3 regions of the Acetoanaerobium noterae genome follow, and region 3 is predicted to be linked to each of the others. Evidence: riboswitches for the same ligand, from Rfam matches in the RefSeq annotation. Region 3 holds a riboswitch; each other region holds the start of a gene.
What was found. Region 3 has a riboswitch for S-adenosylmethionine ahead of B5X47_RS04495 (homocysteine S-methyltransferase family protein). Riboswitches for the same ligand answer to the same signal wherever they lie in the genome.

Region 1 (3,215 bases), on a different contig from region 3:
CCATTTTAAGACCTATGCCTTCTATCGTTCCAGATGCTAGGTAAGCTATGATTCCATCTAGCGAATCTATAGCCATATGAGTAAAGCTCATAACGCCAAACTGTCTGCCATATATATCGTGAGTCTTCCACTCTCCACTGACCTTTATATTGTCGAGCTCTCTGACAGATGGCATACAGCCTACCACTGTAACTTCTCCTAGCTCATCGCTGATTAGGTTTGCTATAGTGTAGCCATTTTCATCGTTTTGAAATATTATATCTGAAATTTTTCCTTTTAATTCTATAGGCATAAGCATACACTCCAAATGTATTTTGAATATGATTTATTATAACATACGATATGAAAAAAGGATTAGTATCCAGATTTCCCTGAGTACTAATCCTTTGTTTTTATAAGCTTTTGAGTTCCATAAACAACTTATTATCGTTTAAATTACTGAATTTATTATATCTTTATAGTCCCGCGTCTTTTTTAATGTCGTCTACTTTGTTTAGCTCTTCCCAAGGAAGGCTTACATCTGTTCTTCCAAAGTGTCCGTAAGCTGCTGTTTGCTTAAATATCGGTCTTCTAAGTCCTAGGTCTCTAATTATAGCTCCTGGGCGAAGATCAAAGTTTTTAGAAATGATTTCAGAAATCTTCTCATCAGCTATAATGCCTGTTCCAAATGTATCAACTAGTACTGATACAGGCTCAGCTACACCGATTGCATAAGCTAACTGAATCTCGCATTTCTTAGCAAGTCCTGCTGCTACTACGTTTTTCGCAACCCATCTAGCTGCGTATGCTGCAGAGCGGTCTACCTTTGTAGAGTCTTTACCTGAGAAAGCTCCTCCACCGTGTCTAGCGTATCCGCCGTAAGTATCTACGATGATTTTTCTTCCTGTAAGTCCTGAATCTCCTTGAGGTCCTCCGATTACGAATCTTCCTGTAGGGTTGATAAGGTACTTAGTGTTTTCATCAAGTAACTTGCTATCTACTATTGGCTTAATTACGTTTTCGATTAAGTCTTTTTCGATTTGCTCTCTAGTTACTTCTGGGTTGTGCTGAGTAGAGATTACTATAGTGTCTATTCTTACTGGTTTGTCATCTTCATACTCTACTGTTACTTGAGTTTTTCCATCTGGTCTTAAGTAATCAAGAGTCTTGTCTTTTCTTACATCTGAAAGTCTTTTAGCTAGCTTGTGAGCTAGTGAAATAGGAAGTGGCATGAACTCTGGAGTCTCGTCACAAGCAAACCCAAACATCATACCTTGGTCTCCAGCTCCTACTGCTTCTACTTCATCTTTCATAGTTCCTTCTTTGTGCTCTAGGGCTTCGTCTACACCCATAGCGATGTCTGCACTTTGCTCGTCTATAGCATTGATTACTGCGCATGTTTCGCAGTCAAATCCATATTTTGCTCTATCGTATCCGATTTCCTTAACTGTCTCTCTTACTACTTTTTGGATATCTACGTATGCGTTTGTAGTTATTTCTCCAATTACCATAACAAGACCTGTAGTAACTGCTGTCTCACACGCCACACGTGAGTTAGGGTCTTGAACTAATAGGGCGTCTAGGATTGAATCTGAAATTTGGTCACAGATTTTATCTGGATGGCCCTCAGTAACAGATTCTGATGTAAATAATCTTCTCATTTAATAAATCCTCCTCATCTCTAGCATTAAATGCTGTAAACCGTATCACTTGTATATGCCAAGGTGGCACATCGTACATAATGTAGACTTTTTTGCATTAAAAAGCCTCTTCATACACATACGCAGAAGAGGCTTAACTACTAAAGTTACCTCATCTGCCAAGAATATATCTCGCAGGAATTGGCACCATCTCACATTGCTGTGCTGGTTGCCGGGTTTCACAGGGCCAGTCCCTCCACCTCTCTTGATAAGGTTCAAGAATTTATTCATTTATTGTGCAACGGATTTTATTTTATATTAGCGAAAACCATATGTCAATATGTTTTTGAAAAATATTTTTTACTATTTTTGTATCAGTTTTATGGAGTAAGCACAGGCTTGAATCCATATACCAATTTTCCATCTGCTTCAGCAAACTGAAGGTATTTTATATCTTGATATATATTAGATTTTGGCATAGATGCATAGTCTACTACACTGATATAGCTTACGTTTCCATCTACTCTAGAGGAAAAACTCTTTCCTGAATATACAACATATACATTCTTAGTCTTTGCTTCTTTTTGAATGATTTTGTCAAATGCATTTTGGTCTATGCTATCTGCTGACTTGTCACTGCCTTGAAGCACTATAACTACATTCCCAGCACTCTTTGACATTAGTCCTTTTAAATAGTCCCATTGACCTTTTACCTTGTATACTCCGCCATTTCTGTTGTCTACGCTAATAAATGTTGTGTTTCCAGCGGTTTTATATTTATATGCCCCATTAAAGGCTTCCTTTGGGGCTGACACCGCTCCTAAAAATGCGTTATCCGCAGCACCTAGAGTCATTACAGCTTGGTTTGCGCTAGCTGAGCTAGCAAGCTTTGCCTTAAATGCCTGATCTATTATGCTCTCTCCACCTGACATGCTTCCAAATACTGCTGCTGTTCCTGAAGCGGGAAGAGTCTGAACCATTTTTGAATCAGGTGCATTTTTCTTAAGTATTTCTACAGGAATTTTTCCAGTAACTCCTCCATATGAAGCTACTATATTTCCACTTCCTGATGAAGTAGGAGTGAAATATCTACCATCAAAGTTTCCTGATATGCCTTCTCCAAAAACCTGAAAGCTAGGAGTAGTTATATCTATAGGATTTTTGGAAGCATCAAAAGCTCTTATAGCAAGCTCTACCTTGTCTCCTTGGAAGATAGTTTCATTTAGCACAGAAATTTCAATCTGAGAAATACTACCTTTTGGCGCAGTATTTTTTATAGTAAGCCCATTAACAAGTGACCTTTCTGCAGATGCCATAGTATTTTGAATTTTCCCGTCTGCCATCAGCTGTGTGGACCCTCCTCCATCTAGCATCATAGCATCCTTTGCACCTAGTGCTTTCATATACGCTTGCATATCTTTTTCATCCATTCCTATAAACGGAGATTTTCTGCCGTCTACAGTTACTATGAGCATTTTTTTATCTGCTGTGATTCCTAGAGCTGTTCTTTGGCTTTTTCCACTTACACTCTGGGTTATGGATGTCTCTGCTCCATTTTTAAGAAGCATCGTTCCCCCACCTATTGCAGTTTTTATA
Region 2 (3,215 bases), on a different contig from region 3:
GATTAGTTATTTTATTAATAGCAATTTAGAATTTGAAATAATTGTTTCCTAGGTATAGAATAAAGAAGGTTACAAGTTTTTCGTGAAATGGAGGAATGATGTTGAAAAATAATTATACTATTTTGGTAAGTCATAATAATGAAAAAATGTTTATTTTATTTAAAAGTATAGTGGTTGGCTTAGCGGCAGGAGGAGTTTCAGTTCTTTACAGAATCACACTAACAAATGCAGAAACAATCTCTAATTTTACATATACTTTTTTGAATCAAAATTTCATGTTTCTCCCTATTACTTTTTTATTCTTAATTGGAATGGGATATTTTGTAGGGTATTTAGTTGATAAAAATAAAATGATTTCAGGAAGTGGAATACCTCAGTTAGAAGGAATTCTAAAAGGATATTTTAAATCACGTAAGTCTTGGATGCACACACTAATATCAAAGTTTGTAGGAGGTGCTATTGCTATAGTAGCAGGTTTATCTTTAGGTAGAGAAGGTCCTTCTATTCAGTTAGGAGCATGTATAGCTGAAGGGGTTGGAAATAAAATTGGAAAAGGTAGACTAGAAAAAAGAATACTTATGGCTAGTGGAGCGAGTGCGGGATTAGCAGCAGCATTTAATGCACCTATGGCAGGTGTGATTTTTGCCTTAGAAGAAATTTTTAAGTATTTTTCTCCAATCATTTTACTATCGACTATTTCTGCTGCAGTAACTGCAGACTTTATTTCGAAAAAAGTTTTTGGTATGAATCCAGTTTTTAATTTTCCAGTAAGCCAAACAGTACCACTTAATGGATACTTAATGCTTATATTTTTAGGAATTGTTTTGGGGATTTCTGGAGCTATCTATAATTATACTTTATTTAAAACTCAAAAATTTTATAAAAAATTAACTTTTCTTAATATAAGAACAAAAATAATAATTCCTTTTATTCTAGCAGGATTTCTAGGTTTAGTTTTTCCACTTGCAACAGGAGGAGGCCATAAGATTATAGAATATCTAAATCTTAAAAATGGTATTAGTTTTCTTGTTTTAATCTTAATAGTTAAATTTATTTTTTCGATGTTAAGTTTTGCATCAGGAGCTCCTGGTGGTATATTTTTTCCTTTACTTATTTTAGGTGCAACTATTGGAAGTATCTTTGGACATGTAATGATAGGAAATGGAATTTTTGATGAGAGTCTTTTTAATAATTTTATTATCCTTGCTATGGCTGGATATTTTACGGCTATTGTAAGAGCACCTATAACTGGTATAGTTTTAATAATGGAAATGACAGGTTCTTTCAACCATTTGCTTTCACTCACAGTTGTTTCAATTACAGCATATATAGTGGCAGAGCTTTTAAATAGTCCTCCAGTATATGATAAATTACTTGATAATTTAATAGTTCAAGAACATCCAGAAGATGAGAAAGAACATATTAATAAAATTCTTGTAGAAATAATAGTTCAGCATGACTCTGTTTTTGAAAATTCTTTGGTAAAAGATTTACATTGGCCAGGAAAATCTCTTCTCGTCGCTATAAAAAGAGGAGAAGTAGAACTTATTCCAAAAGGAGATACTAAAATTATGGTGGGAGATTATTTGGTTGTATTAACAGATATTAATTGTGAGTCTAAAATAAGAGAAAAATTAGAAAAATTGAATTTACGCCCTTAGAAAAAAGTGACTGAAGCTAACGATTTAATAATTTAAAAAAATACTTGCAATTTATCCTAGAACAGTGTATTATAAAAATCAAACTTAATAAAAGTTGCTTATCAAGATTGGTGGAGGGACTGGCCCTACGAAACCAGGCAAGGGTTTTATATAAAACCGAGTGCTAATTCCAGCAGACAATAGTCTGAGAGATAAGTGTAGCCTACAAGTCTATTTTTGTATTTAGATTTGTTGATTTTATTTATTTAAAATCATAAAGCCGCACTTTGTGCGGCTTTTTTAATTTCTCAGACTCTCAATATGAAAAGGAGAGGATATTAATGAAGAATTACAGTGTAGAAACTCAGTGTGTACAGGCAGGCTATGAACCAAAAAGTGGAGAGCCAAGAGTAGCTCCTATAGTGCAGTCAACTACTTACAAGTACGATGATGCAGATCAGGTTGCAGCTTTATTTGATTTATCAGCAGTAGGACATATGTATTCCAGAATCAGTAATCCAACTGTAGAGGTTTTGGAAAAAAAGCTGGCTGTTTTAGAAGGTGGAGTAGGAGCTCTTGGGGTTGCTTCAGGTCAATCAGCAAATTTCTTTGCTATTTTTACTTTGTGTAGCGCTGGGGATAATTTTATCTGCCTTTCAAATCTATACGGTGGAACCCATACGTTGTTTACTTCTACTTTAAAGCGTATGGGGATTGAGGCAACTATACTTCCATGCACAATAGAGCCTAAAGAGATTGCAAAACATGTAAATTCTAAAACAAAGCTGCTATTTGCAGAAACGTTAGGAAATCCTGGTGTAGAGGTACTTGATATAGAGGCTTTTGCAAAAGCCGCACATGATAATAAATTGGCATTTGTTGTGGACAATACCTTTGCTACACCTTATTTATGCAGACCGATAGAGCATGGAGCTGATATAGTTACTCATTCTGCTACAAAGTATCTAGATGGTCATGCAACTAGTCTAGGTGGCGTGATAGTAGACAGCGGTAATTTTGATTGGAACAATGGGAACTTTGATTGCCTTACTCAGCCAGACCCGGCATATCATGGGCTTAGCTATACAGAGGCTTTTGGAAACCAAGCCTTCATAGTAAAGGCAAGAGCATCGCTTCTTAGAGATTTAGGCTCTACGATGAGTCCCAATAATGCATTTTTAATTAATTTAGGAACAGAAACCTTGGCTCTTAGAATGCAAAGACACAGTGACAATGCTCTAGAGGTTGCGAAGTTTCTTCAAAGCCTAGATGAGGTTGCATGGGTCAACTATCCAAAGCTAGAAGGTTCCAAAGACTACAAGCTTGCTGAAAAATATCTTCCTAAAGGCGCTTCTGGAGTTATATCATTTGGAGTGAAGGGCGGAGTAGACAAAGCCAAGCTATTTATAAATTCTGTCAAGCTAGCGAGCCTTGTAGTTCATGTAGGAGATTTAAGAACACATGTGCTTCATCCAGCTAGTATGACGCATAGACAGTTAAGTGAAGAGCAGCAGATCAAAGCTGGGATTGCTCCTGAGATGATCAGGCTATCTGTAGGAATCGAAAATCCAAAGG
Region 3 (3,215 bases):
AAGTGTCAAGTCCACCAGAGTAAGCAAGTACTATTTTATCTTTTTTAGTTATATTATTTGTTTTCATTATATTTTCCTCCATTATTTTAGAAATTAAAAAAATCCGCCTCTTCGTATTACAAAGAGACGGATTTATATCCGCGGTACCACTCTAATTAATTGTATTTGTGCACTAATACAATTCACTCGATATCGTTAACGGCGACAGCCGTGCCTTCATACTTTGATTTCAAAAGGCATCCTCAGGGTCCCTTGTTCGGTTAAGGTGAGACTGTCGGCCTTCCACTCTGTGCCGACTCGCTGGAGTCATCTCTTAGCTTACTTTTCCCATCACTGGATATGCATATACTTGTTTTTTTCTGATTATAGGGATTTAATTTTTACTTGTCAACATCAAAAAATATATTTTTATGTTTTAAAAAATTATTTTTATATATAAATAATCGGGGAATAACCATGAAATTATTATGAAAAACATTTTCCTAAAGCTTAAAAATTTTTTAAAATATTTTTACAAAAGTTAAAGTTTTTGTTTACAATTGAGCAAATTTTGTTTAATATAATTTAAATTATATATATTTTTAGTAAGTAGATGATTTATTATATGAGGTATTAAATTTTGGTAGATTAATAAATATATAGAATGAATAGAGTATATATTAAAAGGGGAGAGTAATATGAGCAAGCTATCAGATATGGAAAACATAGGACCAACACTAGAGCAACGATTAATAAATGCAGGGATAACTACTCCTATGGAGTTGAGAAAGCTAGGTTCAAAATCTGCATATGTGATATTAAAAGAGCATGATATAGATGCCTGCATTAACACCCTGTATGCATTAGAAGGAGCTATACAAGGGATAAGATGGCATGATCTGGCAGACGATATCAAAGCTGATTTAAAGAGATTTGCAGACTCAGAAAAAAAGTAAAGCTGGGATTAAATGAAAAAACAAGAAGAATTACTACAAAAAAATATTAGGCAGTTTTATGTATATATGCTAAGATGTAAAGATAACAGCTTGTACACTGGATACACGGTGGATATCGATATGAGGTTTAAACTTCACTGTGAAGGAACAGCATCAAAGTACACTAGAGCAAGGCTTCCAGTTAGCTTGGTTTATGTGGAAAGGCACGATACAAAAAGCAGTGCAATGAAAAGAGAGTGCAGTATAAAAAAACTCTCAAAGCTTCAAAAAGAAGCATTAATTAAAAACTCAATAGTATGATTCTTATCGAGAGAGACGGAGGGATATGGCCCTGTGAAGTCTCAGCAACCTTCAGCCCAGACTGAAAAGGTGCTAAATCCAACTGCGTAGCAGGAAGATAAGAGAAAACTTATAACTTAGGCTTTCTCTTTGAGAAAGCTTTTTTGTTTTTAAAAAGCAAAAAATATTTTATTGAACTATGAGATATCCATATTCTTAATAATGGGCTAGATTTTATTGTGAATATGACAATGGTTCCCCATTAGAAATCTAGAATGCTTTAATGGATAGTTTATTATTTAGTTAAAGAAGGAGAGAGCAATGATAAAAATATTCGATGGTGGATTTGGAAGTCAGCTTATTAGCAAAAGTATATGTTTTGAATGCCCTGAGGAGCTAAACCTAACTCAAGCCGAAGTAATCAAGCAAATACATAAAGAATATGCAGATAATGGAGCAGATATAATTACAACCAATACCTTTGGAGCAAATCCTCTTAAGCTAAAAAGCTATGACCTTGAGGATAAAGTAATTGAGATTAACGTTGCAGGAATAAATTTAGCTAAAACTACAGGCAAAGAGACAGCTTTTTCTGTAGGACCTACAGGTGAATTTGTAAAGCCTGTAGGGGATGTGAGCTTTGAAGAAATGTACGAGATATTTTACAGACAGCTTGAAGCTATAACGATATCTCAGCCTGATTATATAATCTTTGAAACCTTTAGTGATATAGCAGAGCTAAGAGCAGGAATAATAGCCTTAAAGGATATTTTTAAGAAGCACACTATAAAAATTCCTATACTCGCCTCTATGACCTATGACAGCATCTATACCTTGACTGGAGTATCACCAGCTGCCCAAGGAGTTATTTTAGATGCTCTAGGAGTGGATGCCATAGGAATAAACTGCTCAAAAGGACCAAAGGATATACTTGAGCTACTTGCAGAGATAGAAAAGTATACCAGTGTAAAGCTTATTGCTCAGCCAAATGCAGGGATGCCTGAGATTGTAGGAGAAGATGTAGTTTATAGCATGTCAGCTAGTGAATTTGCAAATCAAATGAAGCCATATTTTGAGCTTAATATGGGATATATAGGCTCTTGCTGTGGGTCTACTCCTGAGTTTACTAAAGAGCTAAGAAGGTTAGCGGATAGCATAGAAGTAAAAAATAATAAGGAGAATAAAACTAATTCTCATGGATATCTTGCTTCAAAGGGCAAGGTAGTTTCTTCAGAAGCATTTATTTTAATTGGAGAAGCCATTAATCCTCATGCAAGAAAATCTGTAAAGCAGTATATGGAAGAGTTTGATATAAAAGGACTTACAAGCGTTATATCAGAGCAGTGCTTAAAAGGTGCAGATGTAATTGATATCAATGTCAATGCAGAGGGAGCAGATAAAAAAGCATTAGCAAGGGAGCTAGTTATAAGTGGACAGTTAAATTCTGATTTTGTACTTTGCATAGATTCAAAGGAGCCTGAAATAATAGAAGAGGCCCTTAAAAATTATGCAGGAAAGGCTCTTATAAACTCAGTTGCTTTGGACGAAAAGGAATTAAGAGAAATCCTTCTTCTTGCAAAAAAATATGGTGCTAGTGTGATAGGACTATGCATAGAAAATGAAATCCTGCCAACTACCATAGCTGAAACTGTAGAAATAGCAGAAAAGCTTCAGAGCAGACTCCTAAGTGAAGGAATAAAGGCTGAGGATATCTATATAGACCCACTGCTTTTTACAAATAAAACCTACAGCATATCGCCACTTGATACAGTAGAGATTGTAAGGCAGTTATCAAATAAAGGAATAAAGACCTCTCTTGGGCTTAGCAATGTTTCTTATGGCATGAAAAATAGAGATAGATTAAATCAAACCTTGCTTTCTATGCTAATAGGAAGTGGACTTTCCATGGTAATTGCAAGTGCTAGTTCAAAAGGTATAGTGGAAACCATAGAGTCAGCCCAGATACTTATGGGAAAAGAAAAACTATCAAATAAAACCTAT

Region 1: linked by a shared signal. The riboswitch ahead of metK (methionine adenosyltransferase) and the one ahead of B5X47_RS04495 (homocysteine S-methyltransferase family protein) in region 3 are both predicted to bind S-adenosylmethionine.
Region 2: linked by a shared signal. The riboswitch ahead of B5X47_RS03645 (O-acetylhomoserine aminocarboxypropyltransferase/cysteine synthase family protein) and the one ahead of B5X47_RS04495 (homocysteine S-methyltransferase family protein) in region 3 are both predicted to bind S-adenosylmethionine.

The regions. Positions count from the first base shown of each region.
Region 1 is NZ_FUYN01000010.1:7,808-11,022, forward strand. It holds gene recD2 (SF1B family DNA helicase RecD2) at 1-292, opposite strand, end outside; gene metK (methionine adenosyltransferase) at 456-1,640, opposite strand; SAM riboswitch class I at 1,789-1,894, opposite strand; gene B5X47_RS12935 (phosphodiester glycosidase family protein) at 2,000-3,215, opposite strand, start outside.
Region 2 is NZ_FUYN01000001.1:724,412-727,626, reverse strand. It holds gene B5X47_RS03650 (ClC family H(+)/Cl(-) exchange transporter) at 102-1,661, shown strand; SAM riboswitch class I at 1,757-1,859, shown strand; gene B5X47_RS03645 (O-acetylhomoserine aminocarboxypropyltransferase/cysteine synthase family protein) at 1,982-3,215, shown strand, end outside.
Region 3 is NZ_FUYN01000002.1:173,623-176,837, forward strand. It holds gene B5X47_RS04480 (argininosuccinate synthase) at 1-67, opposite strand, end outside; T-box leader at 120-343, opposite strand; gene B5X47_RS04485 (TfoX/Sxy family protein) at 678-935, shown strand; gene B5X47_RS04490 (GIY-YIG nuclease family protein) at 948-1,235, shown strand; SAM riboswitch class I at 1,236-1,339, shown strand; gene B5X47_RS04495 (homocysteine S-methyltransferase family protein) at 1,536-3,215, shown strand, end outside.